DNA from 2 places in the Microbacterium keratanolyticum genome. Region 1 is predicted to be linked to the other one. Evidence: predicted binding sites of a transcription regulator. Region 1 holds the regulator's gene; the other holds the start of a gene.
What was found. The regulator LexA, encoded in region 1, represses DNA repair genes until DNA is damaged. The targets are predictions, from matches to a motif close to TCGAACANNTGTTCGA.
Positions count from the first base shown of each region.

Region 1 (7,315 bases):
ATCATCGTGGGTATCGGAGTCGTGCTGGCTGCGTTGTCCGCCGGTTTCGCGATCCGCCGCTGGTTGCGCGCGTAGCATCCGCACCGCGGTTGCCGGCGGCACCCGCGGTGTTGTTAGACTGACAGGCTGCCGTGCGCCCGCATGGCTGCAGAGGAGAGCACTATGCCCAGGGAACGCGGGGAGAAGGTCATCGCGACCAATCGTCGCGCACGTCACGACTACAACATCGAGAAGTCGTACGAAGCGGGGCTCGTGCTGACCGGCACCGAGGTGAAGTCGCTGCGCCAGGGGCGCGCGAACCTCAGTGACGGCTATGCGTTCATCAAGGGCAACGAGGCCTTCCTCGACGCCGTGCACATCCCGGAATACTCCCAGGGGCACTGGACGAACCACTCGGCCAAGCGCATCCGCAAGCTCCTGTTGCACCGGGAAGAGATTGCGAAGCTGTCGCACGCGGTCTCCGCCGGCGGGTACACGCTCGTGCCGCTGCGGCTGTACTTCTCCGATGGGCGCGCCAAGGTCGAGATCGCACTTGCCAAGGGCAAGAAGGAGTACGACAAGCGTCAGACGCTGCGCGAGCGGCAGGACAACCGGGAAGCAGAGCGCGCCATGCGTCTGCGCAACCGGATGGGCGAGTAGCCCGCGCCCGTCAGATCTTCGGGGCGAACCCGAAGGCCTCGCCGAGGAACCGCAGCTCCGCCTCGGCGACGGTGATGATCGTCTCCGCCTGGCGGAAGCCGTGTCCTTCGCCGGGGAACAGCAGGTACTCATGGGGGATGCCACGGGCAGCCAGCGCGTCCCGGATCGCCTCCGACTGCGACGGGGGAACCACCGCGTCGTCCTCGCCCTGCAGCAGCAGAACGGGAACATCGATGCGCTCCGCGTGCGTGAGCGGCGAGCGTTCGATGTAGACGGCCTCGGTCTCGGGCAGCGGACCCACGAGAGCGTCGATGTAGTGCGCTTCGAAGTCATGGGACTCGGCGACCAGCGCGCGCAGGTCTGCGACGCCGTATCGGCTGACGCCCGCGCCGAAGACACCTCCACGCACGAGCGCTGACAGCACGGTCCATCCGCCGGCGGATCCACCACGGATCGCGAGACGCGCAGGATCAGCTGCGCCGGATGCCGCAAGTCCGGCAGCCGCGGCGAGCACGTCATCGACGTCGACCACGCCCCACTGCCCGTTGAGGCGTTCACGATAGGCGCGGCCGTAACCGGTCGAGCCTCCGTAGTTGACATCCAGAACGCCGATGCCGCGACTGGTGAGATACGCGATCGCGGGCGAGGCTGCGCCGGCGACGTGCGCCGTCGGACCACCGTGCACGAGCACGATGTACGGAGGGCGCTCACCCTCGGGCGCCGTCGCCAAGGGATTCGTAGGCGGGTAGTCGAAGGCGTGCACAGGCCCGTGGGTCCCATCGATCGTGAGAGGACGTGCGACCGGCACCCAGGCCGGATCGAACGTGCCACCGCCACGCACCGAGGTGACCCGCCCATCCGCGGTGTCCACGAGCCAGAGACCAGCCGCGCTCGACGGGCCTGCACCGGTGATGAGGACGCGTGTGCCCGCCGCGTCCTCCACGCTGAGTCCGGCATTCATCGGCACGGTGAGCGTGCGCGTCGCGCCGTCGGGTGTGATCACCACGACCTCATCCGTGCCGTTCGTGCGCAGCGCCACGATGCTGCCGTCGGCGAGCGGCTGGTACCACCGCTGCCCGAGAACCCAGAGGCCACCGCCGGTGTCCGCGTCCGCCGGAGAGACGGGGGTGGGCCCGGCCGTGACCGAGAGGCCGTCGAGTTCGAGGCGCTGGAGGTTCCAGCGGCCGGTGGGATCATCTGCATAGAGGAGGGAGGTGTCGGAGAGCCACTCGGGCTGCAGAGCCGCCCGTGTCGGCGTCTGGGCGACAGCGCCGCCATCGATCTCCTGCACGCGCAGATGCGCGCTGTCCCAGGGCATCTGCCGCCCCGACCACTCCACAAACGCGACACGTGTGCCGTCGGGCGAGAGCGTCGGGTGCGCCCAGAACGCGGTTCCCTCGATGACCACGCGGATCTGCTCCGCATCCTCGGCCGCCCGCCCGTCGAGAGGGATCTCCACGATCGCACGCAGGTGCGGCTGCACTGTAAGGTCTTCACGCACCGCCAACAGTCGGCCGGACTGCACTCGCAGGCCACCGTGGCGTGGACCTGCGGGGGTCAGCGGTTCCGGTGCGCCGCCCGGAGACAGCCGATACACGCGCTGATCGGACGCCTCGACGAAGAACAGCGTGCCCGTCGCATCCGCCGTCCATGCACCGCCGCCGTACTCGTGGACCTTGGAGCGAGCGCTCCAGGGTGCAGGGAGCAGGTCGACGGTTCCGGATGCCTCGCCCCGACGGATCGTCACCCGTCCACGCTCCGCCGGGACCGACTCGCCCCACCAGATGTCATCCCCGACGAAGCGCGCCCCGTCGATGCGGGAGCCGGCGATCGCGAGATCTGCTGCGGTGAACGGAGAATCCCATGCACCGTACGGAGCGGTGTACGACAGAGCGGAACGGTCAAGCATTCTTCGAGCCTACGCGGGCTCCGCATTCCGGGCCTCGCGATCGGGCGTTCGGGGCGGCCCCGGTGGTTGCCGCATCATCGAGAGCCGGCGTGGGGTGCTCGCAACACCCCACGCGGATCTCAGACGGCGCGCAGGACCGCGACGATCTTGCCGAGAATGGTCGCTTCGTCGCCGAGGATCGGTTCGAACGCAGAGTTGCGGGGGAGCAGCCAGGTGTGGCCGTCCCTGCGGCGGAACGTCTTGACGGTGGCTTCGCCGTCGAGCATCGCCGCCACGATCTCACCGTTCTCCGCCGTGTGCTGTGCGCGCACGACAACCCAGTCGCCGTCACAGATCGCCGCGTCGATCATCGACTCGCCGGACACCTTGAGCATGAAGAGGTCTCCCTTGCCCACGAGCTGGCGGGGGAGAGGGAAGATCTCTTCGACGTGCTGATCGGCTGTGATCGGCACGCCTGCGGCGATCTGGCCGACGAGGGGGACGAGCGCCGCATCGCCCACGGACGGCGCGGTGTCTGCCGGGTTCTCGCCGGCGGTACCGGGGAGGTCGATGAGAACCTCCATCGCACGGGTCTTGCCGGGGTCGCGGCGCAGGTATCCACTCAGTTCGAGTTGTCCGAGCTGGTGCGTCACGCTCGAGAGCGACTTGAGACCCACAGCGTCGCCGATCTCTCGCATGCTCGGCGGATAGCCGTTCACCGCGATCGACGTCTGGATCACTTCGAGGATCGCCAGCTGCTTGGCGCTGAGGTTCTTGCGGCGCCGAGTACGCGCGACCTCTGCGTCGGACGATGCGGTGTCGCTCATGAGTGCTCCTTCGTCGTGATTGTCGCGTCGTGGGGGTCGGAACCCGTGATTTCGGCGGGAAACGCCCTCGCGGGCCGAATGTCTGAGGCCCGTGGTGGGCTGTGTTCATCGAAACCGTAGCCGATGTTCGGACGAAAACGGAATATCTGTTCGAGCGTGTCGAGATGGTTTCGAGGAGTTTTCTCGAACAAACCTTGACATGCGTTCGAAATCGAAGATATCTTCGGAACGTAGGTTCGCATTCGGCTCTCTCGGCCGAGAGTCGAATGCGAACACTGCGTCACACCTCTTCTAAGGAGCAGGCGACATGACCACCATGACCCTCACCCCGGCAACGCCCGTCCAGACGCGTCTGCGCATCACGGCGCGAGGTCGTCGGGTGCTGGCCGCTCTCATCGCGCTTCCGATCGCGATCGGGATCGCCGCCGCCGCTCTGAGCGGCGGCAGTGCGACGGCTTCTGCGGAGGCGAACGGTGGGGTGTCTTTCGAGACGGTCACGGTGGTTCCCGGTGACACGCTGTGGTCGATCGCGACGACGATCGCGCCAGAGGCTGATCCTCGCGACGTGATCGATGAGATCCGCCGGCTGAACCTTCTGCAGAGCGGTGCGCTCTCCGTCGGGCAGGAGCTCGCGCTGCCTGCCGCGTACACGAAGTAGAAGGTGCGGCATCCGTGGGCTGACACAGTGCGGAGCAGCCCATGGGTGCGGCCTACGATGGCAGGGTGACCGTTTCACTCGATGATCTCCCTCTTCGCGACGACCTTCGCGGTCTGCGTCCCTACGGCGCGCCGCAGGCGCCACTGCCTGTGGCGCTCAACGTCAACGAGAACACGCATCCGGTGCCCGAGTCGGTGGCGAGTGACATCCTCGACGACATCGCCGTCGCGCTGCGCGACGTGAACCGCTATCCGGATCGTGAGTTCACGACGCTCCGTGAAGGGTTCGCCGCGTACCTCGGACACAATCTGCAGGCAGAGAACATCTGGGCGGGTAACGGCTCGAACGAGGTTCTGCAGCACATTCTTCAGGCTTTCGCGGGCCCGGGACGGACAGCTTTCGGATTCGGACCGACGTACTCCATGTATCCGCTCCTCACGCAGGGAACCGGCGCGCGCTGGATCTCTGGCGTCAGGGACTCGGACTACTCGCTCACCGCAGACGACGCTGCAGCGCAGGTGCGAGCGGCGGACGCCGATGTCATCATCCTCTGCGCGCCGAACAATCCAACAGGCACGCCCCTCGGTCTCGACGTCGTCGAAGCCGTGTACGAGGCGGCCCGCGGCATTGTGATCGTCGATGAGGCGTACCAGGAGTTCGCTCCGAGGGAGTCGCCCTCCGCGCTGACTCTGCTCCCGGGGCGCCCACGCCTCGCGATCTCCCGCACGATGAGCAAGGCCTTCGCCTTCGCGGGTGCACGGGTCGGGTACCTCGCGGCCGACCCGGCGTTCATCGACGCGTTGCGCCTCGTCCGTCTGCCGTACCACCTCAGCGCCCTGACGCAGGCGGCAGCGGTCGCCGCGCTGCGGAACGCGCCAACGATGCTGTCGATGGTCGACGAGATCGTCGAGCAGCGTGATCGCATCTCCGCCACACTCGAAGCGCTGGGTTACACGCCGCACGAGTCCTGGTCGAACTTCGTTCTCTTCGGGGGCGTGACGGATCCCGCGGCAACCTGGCGTGCGCTCTACGATCGTGGCGTTCTGATCCGCGATGTGGGCATCCCCGGACACCTCCGTGTCACGGCCGGGACCGAGGCCGAGACCACCGCATTCCTGGACGCTCTCGCCTCGATAGGATCAGCAGCATGACCGCTCGTACCGCCCGCCGCACCCGTTCCACCTCCGAGTCGACCGTTGAGCTCGAGCTCAACCTCGACGGCACCGGTGTCAGCGACATCCACACGACGGTCCCCTTCTTCGACCACATGCTCACCGCCTTCGCGAAGCACTCGCTGACCGACCTCACGGTTCGCGCGACGGGTGACACCCACATCGATGCCCACCACACAGTGGAAGACATCTCCATCGTGCTCGGCCAGGCGATTCGCGATGCGCTTGGCGACAAGGCAGGCATCTCGCGCTACGGCGACGCCCTCGTGCCGCTGGACGAGGCGCTGGCTCAGGCCGTCGTCGACATCTCGGGTCGCCCGTTCCTGGTGCACGAAGGCGAGCCCGCCGGCTTCGAGTTCCACCTGATCGGCGGTCACTTCACCGGATCGCTCGTTCGCCACGTCTTCGAGGCGATCACGCTCAACGCCGGTCTCACCGTGCACGTGCGTGTGATCGGCGGACGCGATCCGCACCACATCGCCGAAGCCGAGTTCAAAGCGTTCGCGCGCGCATTCCGGCAGGCGAAGTCGATTGACCCGCTGGTTCAGGGAATCCCCTCCACCAAGGGTGCGCTGTGAGTGAGCGCCCCAAGGTCGTCGTCTACGACTACGGCTCCGGCAACGTCCACTCGGCGGTCAAGGCTCTGATCGCGGCGGGCGCGGATGCAGAGCTGTCGAACGACCGTACGGCGGCGATGGAGGCCGACGGCCTGCTGGTTCCCGGGGTCGGTGCGTTCGCGGCGGTGCGTGAAGCGCTTGCGGCGCATCGTGGCGAGGAGATCATCGGGCGACGCCTGGCAGGCGGACGCAAGGTGCTCGGCATCTGCGTCGGCATGCAGATCCTGTTCGAGCACGGCGTCGAGCGCGGCGTGAACGTCGAGGGTCTCGGTGAATGGCCGGGTACCGTGACCGAGCTTGATGCGCCGGTGCTCCCGCACATCGGCTGGAACACCGTCGAGCCGGGGGAGGGCAGTGTGCTCTTCCGCGGCATCGAGAACGAGCGTTTCTATTTTGTGCACTCGTACGCCTCCCAGCACTGGGAGCTCGACGTCATCCCACCGTTCCCCGGCCCCGCACTGACCTGGACGACCTACGGTTCGCCGTTCCTCGCCGCGGTCGAGAACGGGCCTCTCTCGGCGACGCAGTTCCACCCGGAGAAGTCGGGGGATGCCGGCATTCAGCTGCTCCGCAACTGGATCGGCTCGCTCTGACGCGCAGGGGGTTTTCGTGCTCGCGTTGCGGGCGTACGCTGAGCCCCTGTGTCATCGTTTTGAAGCCCGCGCGATAGCGGGCTACTCTCGGTTCTCGTGCCTCTCGGCGCGCCACCCCTGACTTCCGCACCAGCGCGTGATGACCGCGCCGGGCGCACTCTGATCAAAGGACGACATGAACGACTTCGCGTCAACCCCGGCCCTCACTCTGCTTCCGGCCGTCGATGTGGCCGGCGGCAAGGCCGTTCGCCTCACGCAGGGCGAGGCGGGCTCCGAGACGAGCTACGGCGACCCGATGGATGCGGCCGCGGAGTGGGCGGAGCAGGGTGCCGAGTGGATCCACCTCGTCGACCTGGATGCGGCGTTCGGCCGTGGCAGCAACACCGCCATCATCCGCAAGGTCATCAAGCAGTTCCGTGGGGTGAACGTGGAGCTTTCCGGTGGCATCCGCGACGACGCATCGCTCGAGGCGGCGCTGGACAGCGGCGCCGTGCGCATCAACCTCGGCACTGCGGCGCTGGAGAACCCTGAGTGGGCGGCAGATGTCATCGCGCGCTACGGCGAGGCGATCGCTGTGGGCCTGGACGTGCGCGGGACGACGCTCGCCGCGCGCGGCTGGACGAAGGACGCCGGTGACCTCTGGACGGTCCTCGACCGTCTCGAGGATGCGGGGTGCAGCCGGTACGTCGTCACCGACGTCACCAAGGACGGCACGCTGCGCGGCCCGAACCTGGAGCTCCTGCGCGAGATCGTGGGTCGCACCCCGAAGCCGGTGGTCGCGTCCGGTGGCATCGCGAACCTCGATGACATCGCCGCGCTGCGTGAGCTCGTCCCGCTCGGTGTCGAGGGCGCGATCGTCGGCAAGGCGCTGTACGCGGGTGCCTTCACGCTCGCGGAAGCACTGGACGTCGCCGGAGACTG
Region 1 is NZ_JAFBBQ010000001.1:2,644,613-2,651,927, forward strand. Features, by position in the region: gene ftsX (permease-like cell division protein FtsX) at 1-75, shown strand, start outside; gene smpB (SsrA-binding protein SmpB) at 163-639, shown strand; gene JOD62_RS12750 (S9 family peptidase) at 650-2,548, opposite strand; gene lexA (transcriptional repressor LexA) at 2,668-3,354, opposite strand; gene JOD62_RS12760 (LysM peptidoglycan-binding domain-containing protein) at 3,662-4,012, shown strand; gene JOD62_RS12765 (histidinol-phosphate transaminase) at 4,078-5,163, shown strand; gene hisB (imidazoleglycerol-phosphate dehydratase HisB) at 5,160-5,762, shown strand; gene hisH (imidazole glycerol phosphate synthase subunit HisH) at 5,759-6,394, shown strand; gene priA (bifunctional 1-(5-phosphoribosyl)-5-((5-phosphoribosylamino)methylideneamino)imidazole-4-carboxamide isomerase/phosphoribosylanthranilate isomerase PriA) at 6,570-7,315, shown strand, end outside.

Region 2 (7,315 bases), 1.5 Mb from region 1:
GTCCCCGTCGTGACTTCGGTGACCGTCCGCAGCGTTCGTTCGGTGGCGACCGCCCCCGCTTCAACGACGACCGTCCCCGCCGCGATTACAGCGATCGTCCGCGTCGCGAAGAGCGTCCGAGCCGCGATGACTGGAACCGCACCGCGAAGCCGGCGCATCAGGCGGATGATGTCGTGCACGAGCGTCTTGAGGCGAAGGCTGTCGCCGCGACCGAGGTCGAAGGTGTCACGTTCGGTGACCTCGGCCTGGGCTCGAACATCGTCGAGACGCTGAACAACATGGGGGCGGCGACGCCGTTCCCGATCCAGGCAGCCTCGATCCCTGCTGTTCTTGAAGGCCGCGACGTGCTGGCTCGTGGCCGCACGGGTTCGGGCAAGACAATCGCCTTCGGTGCGCCTCTTGTCGAGCGCATCCTGCTCGCGCAGAAGGGCAAGAAGCGTGAGTTCGGTCGTGCGCCGCGTGCGATCATCCTGGCGCCGACGCGTGAGCTCGCACTGCAGATCGACCGCACGATCCAGCCGATCGCGCGCAGCGTCGGCCTGTTCACGACGCAGATCTACGGCGGTGTCCCGCAGGCCCGTCAGGTGGGTGCGCTGAAGAAGGGCGTCGATATCATCATCGGCACCCCCGGTCGCATCGAAGACCTCATCAACCAGGGCAAGCTCAACCTCTCTGAGTGTGAGATCGCCGTGCTCGACGAGGCCGACCACATGTGCGAGCTCGGTTTCGTCGAGCCGGTGCAGCGCATCCTGCGTCACACGGCGGACGGCAGCCAGAAGCTGCTGTTCTCGGCGACGCTCGATCGCGAGGTCGCGTCTCTCGTCGACGAGTTCCTGGTCGACCCGGCGGTCTTCGAGGTCGCGGGGGAAGACCAGAACTCGGGGACGATCGAGCACCGTGTGCTCGTGATCGAGCACCGTGAGAAGGCCGACATCCTCACGTCGCTCGTCGACCGCGAGGGCCAGACCCTTGTCTTCGCTCGCACGCGTGCGTATGCGGAGATGCTCGCAGAGCAGTTCGAGGATGCCGGAATCTCCGCGGTGTCCCTGCACGGTGACTTGAACCAGGCCAAGCGCACGCGCAACCTGCAGCGTCTGACCTCCGGTCGCGCGCAGGTGCTCGTGGCGACCGATGTGGCTGCCCGTGGCATTCACGTGGATGACATCGACCTGGTCGTTCAGGCCGATGCGCCGGATGAGTACAAGACGTACCTCCACCGCGCTGGTCGTACCGGACGTGCGGGCCGTTCGGGTCGTGTCGTCACGCTCATCACCCGTCAGCGTCAGCGCCGCATGACCGAGCTGCTCGACCGCGCTGAGATCGACGCGCCCTTCGAGAGCGCGCGTGTCGGCGACGACGTGATCGATGAGATCACCGGGCGCACTCTGACGGCGGACGAACTCACCCGCTGACACGAACAACCGTGAAGGGCCCCGTTCCGCACTCGTGCGGGGCGGGGCCCTTGTCGATGCGAGCTCGTCGGTGGCCCGAACAGCTTCCGCGCCCGCTCTGGCTCAGAACAGCATGGGAGTCGGCTGGGGCGCCCCTACGAGTGCGGATCGACGCGTGCGATCGGCTCGGAACGTGGGCATCGGAGGTGTCGCAGCGGCTCCTCCGGGTCGCCCCTGCGCGACCTCTTCCTGGCGGAACCCGCGTGACGAGATGCCTGTACCGCCCGACCCTCGATCGAGCCCGTGCATCCGGATCAGCGGCCGAACGCGTTTCGCGAGCCACTGCCGATACACCTTCGGTGCTTCTGCGGCGGCCCCCGGATAGAGCGTTCGGTAGGACGAAAGCAGGTCGGGGCGGGTCTGGCTGAGCCACTGCAGGAACCACGGCTTCACGCCGGGACGCAGGTGCAGTGCCCCGTAGATCACGCCACTGGCGCCTGCGTTCTTGATGCGGGCAAGCGCCGTGTCGATCGCGGCGAGCGAGTCGGTGAGGTGCGGCATGATCGGCATCAGGAAGACCGTCACGGGGAAGCCGGCGTCGCTGAGGGCCCGCACTGTGTCGAGGCGGGCCTGTGTGCTGGGTGCGCCGGGTTCGATCGCCTTCTGCAGCTCATCGTCGTACATGGCGATCGACATCTGCACGTCGACGGGCACCTGCGTCGCCGCGTCCACGAGCAGGGGGATGTCGCGCCGAATGAGCGTGCCTTTCGTGAGGATCGACATCGGAGTGCCGGACGCGGCGAGTGCCCGGATGATTCCCGGCATCAGCTGATAGCGGCCTTCGGCCCGCTGGTACGGATCAGTGTTGGTGCCGAGGGCGACTGTCTCGTGCTTCCAGCTGCCGCGTCGCAGCTCTTTTTCGAGGATCTCGACCGAGTTGACCTTCACGACGATCTGAGAGTCGAAGTCGGCTCCTCCGTCGAGGTCGAGATAGGTGTGGGTGCCCCGCGCGAAACAGTACGTGCAGGCATGGCTGCACCCCCGATAGGGGTTGATGGTCCAGGAGAAGGGCATGCGCGAGGCACCAGGAACGGCATTGAGAACAGATTTCGCGAGCACCTCGTGGAACGTCATTCCTGCGAACTCGGGCGTCGTCACGGTGCGAAGGATGCCGGTGCGGTCTTCCAGTCCGGGCAGGGCGGACCCATCCACCTCTCCCAGTCGCTGCCCTTGCCATCTCATGCGCTCTATTCGAACAGATGATCGAATGATCGTCAAGGTGACATCGTCTAAATCTTCGAATCTGTGGAGAGATGGAGCATCCGTCCAGTGAAGGGGGAGACAATGAAGGGGTGACTGACCCGCAGCGTCCGGTTGCTCGCCATGCCCGGGCGAGTTCTTCCGCGTTGCGCATCTTCGTGCCGATCGGCATCGCGGTGACCGTTCTCGGGATCATCCTGGCGCTGTTCGAAGGCGCAGGAGCCGCGACCGGCGCGGGGGCGGCGGCGTTGCGTGTGCCTCCTCTGCCGGTGACTGCACAAGAGCTCCCTGTCGTCGAGATTCAGGCGGCAGAGGTCGTCGACCACTGTGCCGAACCAGCGGTGCAGCAGGCGATCGCCTCGGGTGATGACAACGCAGCCGTTGCGGCCTTCGGCGGTGGTGCGGCCTTCCGTGCCGCGGTCGCCACGGGGAACGCTCCGTGCGTCGACCTCGCTGATCCGGTGCGGCTGTGGCTCGTGGTCAACAAGCTGCGCTCGCTCTCGCCGGCTGAGTACGCTCCAGCCTCGCTGGGCGAGCCGGCGCTCCTTCGAGATTCCTCTGCGGGGCCGGTGCGTGCGGATGTCGCCGCCGCGTTGGATGCGATGTCGGATGCCACGGAGGCGGCAGGCCTCGGCCCATTGGCGCTCGGCAGCGGCTACCGCTCCTTCGAGACACAGGTCGGCAACTACTACGGCCACGTGGACGAGCTCGGGCAGGAGGGCGCAGACGCGGTCTCCGCTCGTCCCGGACACAGCGAGCACCAGACCGGCCTCGCAGCCGACGTGGTCAGCTGCGCGGACGGATGCGGCGGCATCTACGATTTCGGCGCAACACCGGCGGGGGTGTGGGTCGCGGAGAACGGCTGGCAGTTCGGGTTCATCGTGCGCTACGAAGCGTCCGCGACAGCATCAACGGGATACGCGCCTGAGCCGTGGCATCTGCGCTACATCGGCACGGAGCTGGCCCGCGCCTACCATGAGGGTGGCTACCAGTCGCTGGAACAGTTCTTCGCGCTTCCCGATGCGCCAGGCTACGCCGACTGATCCAGAATTCCGCGGTTCGACGGGATCTGGTGGCATCCCACAATGCTGACACCGAGTATCACGAACGGTGAGATGCATTCTCACAATGATCTTTCGTCCGGTCGACGGAATCCCTAGACTCGCGGTGCAGTGAAGCACCCTATCGACTGGGAGGACGCGCGATGGAACGCGACATCTACGACGAGGACCACGAAGCATTCCGCGAGCTGGTGAAGGATTTCGTCAAGCGGCACGTCACCACGGAATCGCTCGCGAAGTGGGACGCCGATGGTGAGATCGACCGCGCGACCATGCTCGCCGCTGGAGAAGCCGGTCTGATCGGGCTCTCGGTTCCCGAGGAGTTCGGCGGCGCCGGAATGCTGCAGGACTACCGCTTCCGCACGATCGTGATGGAAGAGGTCATCGCCGCCGGTGCGGGCTCCCTCGCCGGTGCCTTCGGCATCCAGGACGACCTCGCCGTGCCGTATCTCGTGCACATGGGCACGCCCGAGCAGAAGGCCAAGTGGCTTCCGCGCATGGCGACCGGCGAGGTGCTGGGCGCACTGGCCATGACCGACCCCGGCGCGGGCAGCGACCTGCGCGGCATCAAGACCAACGCCAAGAAGGTCGACGGCGGATACATCCTCAACGGTGCGAAGACGTTCATCTCCTCCGGCACGACCGCCGACATGGTCGTCACCTTCGTCAAGACGGGCGAGGGCAACCGTCCTGACGCGTTCAGCCTGCTGATCGTGGAGAAGGGCATGGAGGGCTTCGACCAGGGCAAGAAGCTCAGCAAGATGGGCTTCCACGGGTGGGACACCGCCGAGCTGAGCTTCACGGATGTCTTCATCCCGGAGGAGAACCTCATCAGCGGCAAGGAGGGGCAGGGCTTCATCCAGCTGATGCTGAACCTTCCGCTCGAACGTCTGTCGATCGGTGTCGCGGCGGCGGCCGCAGGCCAGGCCGCGCTCGACTGGACCGTCGCTTACACGAAGGATCGCGAGGCGTTCGGTGAGCGCGTCGCCGACTTCCAGAACACCCGCTTCCGCCTCGCAGACATGGCCGCAACGACCGACGCGATGTGGGCGTACATCGACCGCGCGCTGCTCGCCTACCGCGACGGCCGCCTCTCGGCCGAGGACGCCGCGAAGGTCAAGTTCTGGGCCACCGAGCGCGAGTGGGAACTGCTCGACATCGGCGTGCAGCTGCACGGCGGCTACGGCTACATCATGGAGTACCCGATCGCGCGGGCCTTCACCGACGCTCGTGTGCACCGCATCTACGGCGGCACGAACGAGATCATGCGTGATCTCGTCGGGCGTCAGATCGCCGGCAAGCGCTGACGCTGTGAATCAAGGAGGGGCCCGGATGCTGCATCCGGGCCCCTCTCTCGCGTCCGCGGCCCTGCTCAGCGCACCGCGTCGAGCGTGCGGGCGGGGGCAGTCGCTGCGCGCGCTGCGGACACGCGGCGAATCGCCGGCCCGGCGAGTACGGCGATCATGGCGGCGAGGAGAACGGCGGTGATCAGGCTGCCTTCGATGCCGAACGTCCCACCCGTGATGGGCGCCGGCCCGTCGGCACTCGGTGTGACGACGAAGATGCCGTGACTGCTTTCATGCCCCGACATGGTCGTGCCGAAGAGGCGTGAGAGTGCCCAGTTCCATGTGCTGTGGAAGGCGCATGCGGCCCACAGGCTGCCGTTCTTGAGCACCCAGAGGCCCAGAGCGACCGAGAGGAGCAGCATGTTCACGATCGGAAGAACGCCGAAGCCGTCGTTGCCGGCGTGGAGCGCGGCGAACAGCACCGCCTGCAGGGCGATTGCGGCGACGATGCCGAAGCGGCGCGCATACGCCTGAGCCGCGAAGCCGCGGACGGCGATCTCCTCGGAGGAGGACTGCACCGCGTACACGGCGATCCAGACGAGCGCCATCAGCCAGTCTGCAGGGGTCAGTGCGTCGGCATTCCAGCGGATCGATCCCTGCCCGAGAAGGACGAGCGTCAGCATCGCGAGAGTCGCGAGGAGCAGGCCTCCCGCGATACCCCACAGGATCTGACGCGGGGCGCGGCGCGGCTCCTCAAAGCCGAGCGAGCGGAAGCGGCGCCCCTCTTTGAAACGCACCCAGAGGCCGATGAGTACGGCGATCCCGCCAAATGCGACGATGCTCATCCACCAGGGCATCTCCATGGATCCGGTGATCGAGGAGTAGGTGATGCCCGCGATCATGAGGGATCCATAGCTTGCGGCGACGACGATGATCGTCGCGACGATGGCGCCGGTGGGGCGCTTTGCCTCTTGCATGCCGGACAGTGGCGCGGGGAGTATGCGGGCGCGGCTCATACGACGATGCTGCCTTCCTGGATGTGGGCGGGGTAGCTCCGGGTGCATTCAGTCTATCTTTGGTCAGCATCCAAAGATTCCGCGCGCCAGACGCAGGCGTCGTCGGTGCTACCCGAGCTGCCAGGGGAAGAACACGGCGAAGATCACCGCGGATGCCAGAAGGAACAGCACCAGGAACGCTGCGTCGCGGCGGCGGAACGGCACGAGGTGACGCTCGGTGCGGGTGGGGTGGGCGCCGAAGGCGCGGGAGTCCATCGCGAGGGCCACGCGTTCCGCGTGCCGGATCGCGCTCGCCAGCAGCGGCACGATGTAGCCCCAGCCTCGGGCGATGCGCGCAAGGGGACCGCGTCCGCCGTGGTGACCGCGCACACGGTGCGCGGCGCGGATGACCGACAGTTCGTACCCGAAGCGCGGCACGAACCGGAAAGCCGCCAGCGCCGTGTAGCCGATTCGGTAGGGCAGGCGCAGCTGCTGCACGCTGGCGCGCACAAGGTCGGGGCCGGTCGTGGTGAGCCCACCGATCAGGGCGAGCGCGACGATCGCGCCGAGCCGCAGTGCGGTCGCGAAGCCGAGTTCGAGCGCTCCGGCGAACAGCGTCCAGGTGCCGATCTGCAGCACGGGCGCCGTGCCATCGACGCCGGCCGCGTCGACCCACACCGAGAAGCTGACGCCGATGACCAGGATGCCGACCGGCATCGCCGCGAACAAGATCAGCAGGGTGCGCGCCGTGACGCGCGTGCCGATCAGCACCAGCGCGTACGACAGGGCGATGAACGCGGTGGGCGTCGCCAGGTCGCGCACGACGACGAGCAGGACCATGACCGGTGCGACCGCGATGATCTTCGCCAGCGGGTTCAGTCCGTACAGGAACTGCCGCGGCGAGGTGACGGTGAACGAGGCATACGGGTTGAAGGCGGTCGCGCTCAAGGCTCGATCACCTGCCGGGTGGCGGCGAGCACGCGCTGCACCGGGGGCAGGTGGAGGCCCGCGCCCGTGAAGATCTGCTCGTCGCGGAAGAGATCGGCCGTGCGGCCCGCGGCATGAACCCGCCCGTCGGCCAGGATGACCGTGTGCGAGGCGTGGTCGGCGACGAGTTGCAGATCGTGCGTGATGATCACGACGGTGGTGCCTTCGTCGCGCAGGTCGTGCAGCAGGGTGAGGAGTTCGGATGCGCGGGCGCGGTCCTGCCCGAATGTCGGCTCGTCGAGCGCCAGCACGTGCGGGTGCGTGATGAGCGCTGTACCCACAGAGAGACGTCTCTTCTCGCCGCCGGACAGCAGGAAGGGGTGCGTCTGCGCCTT
Region 2 is NZ_JAFBBQ010000001.1:1,148,677-1,155,991, reverse strand. Features, by position in the region: gene JOD62_RS05495 (DEAD/DEAH box helicase) at 1-1,412, shown strand, start outside; gene JOD62_RS05490 (Rv2578c family radical SAM protein) at 1,515-2,633, opposite strand; gene JOD62_RS05485 (M15 family metallopeptidase) at 2,744-3,694, shown strand; gene JOD62_RS05480 (acyl-CoA dehydrogenase family protein) at 3,856-5,019, shown strand; gene JOD62_RS05475 (CPBP family intramembrane glutamic endopeptidase) at 5,085-6,014, opposite strand; gene JOD62_RS05470 (energy-coupling factor transporter transmembrane component T) at 6,123-6,941, opposite strand; gene JOD62_RS05465 (ABC transporter ATP-binding protein) at 6,938-7,315, opposite strand, start outside.
Region 2: a site for LexA is predicted at 2,643-2,658, ahead of JOD62_RS05490 (Rv2578c family radical SAM protein). Genes of this name have one in related genera too.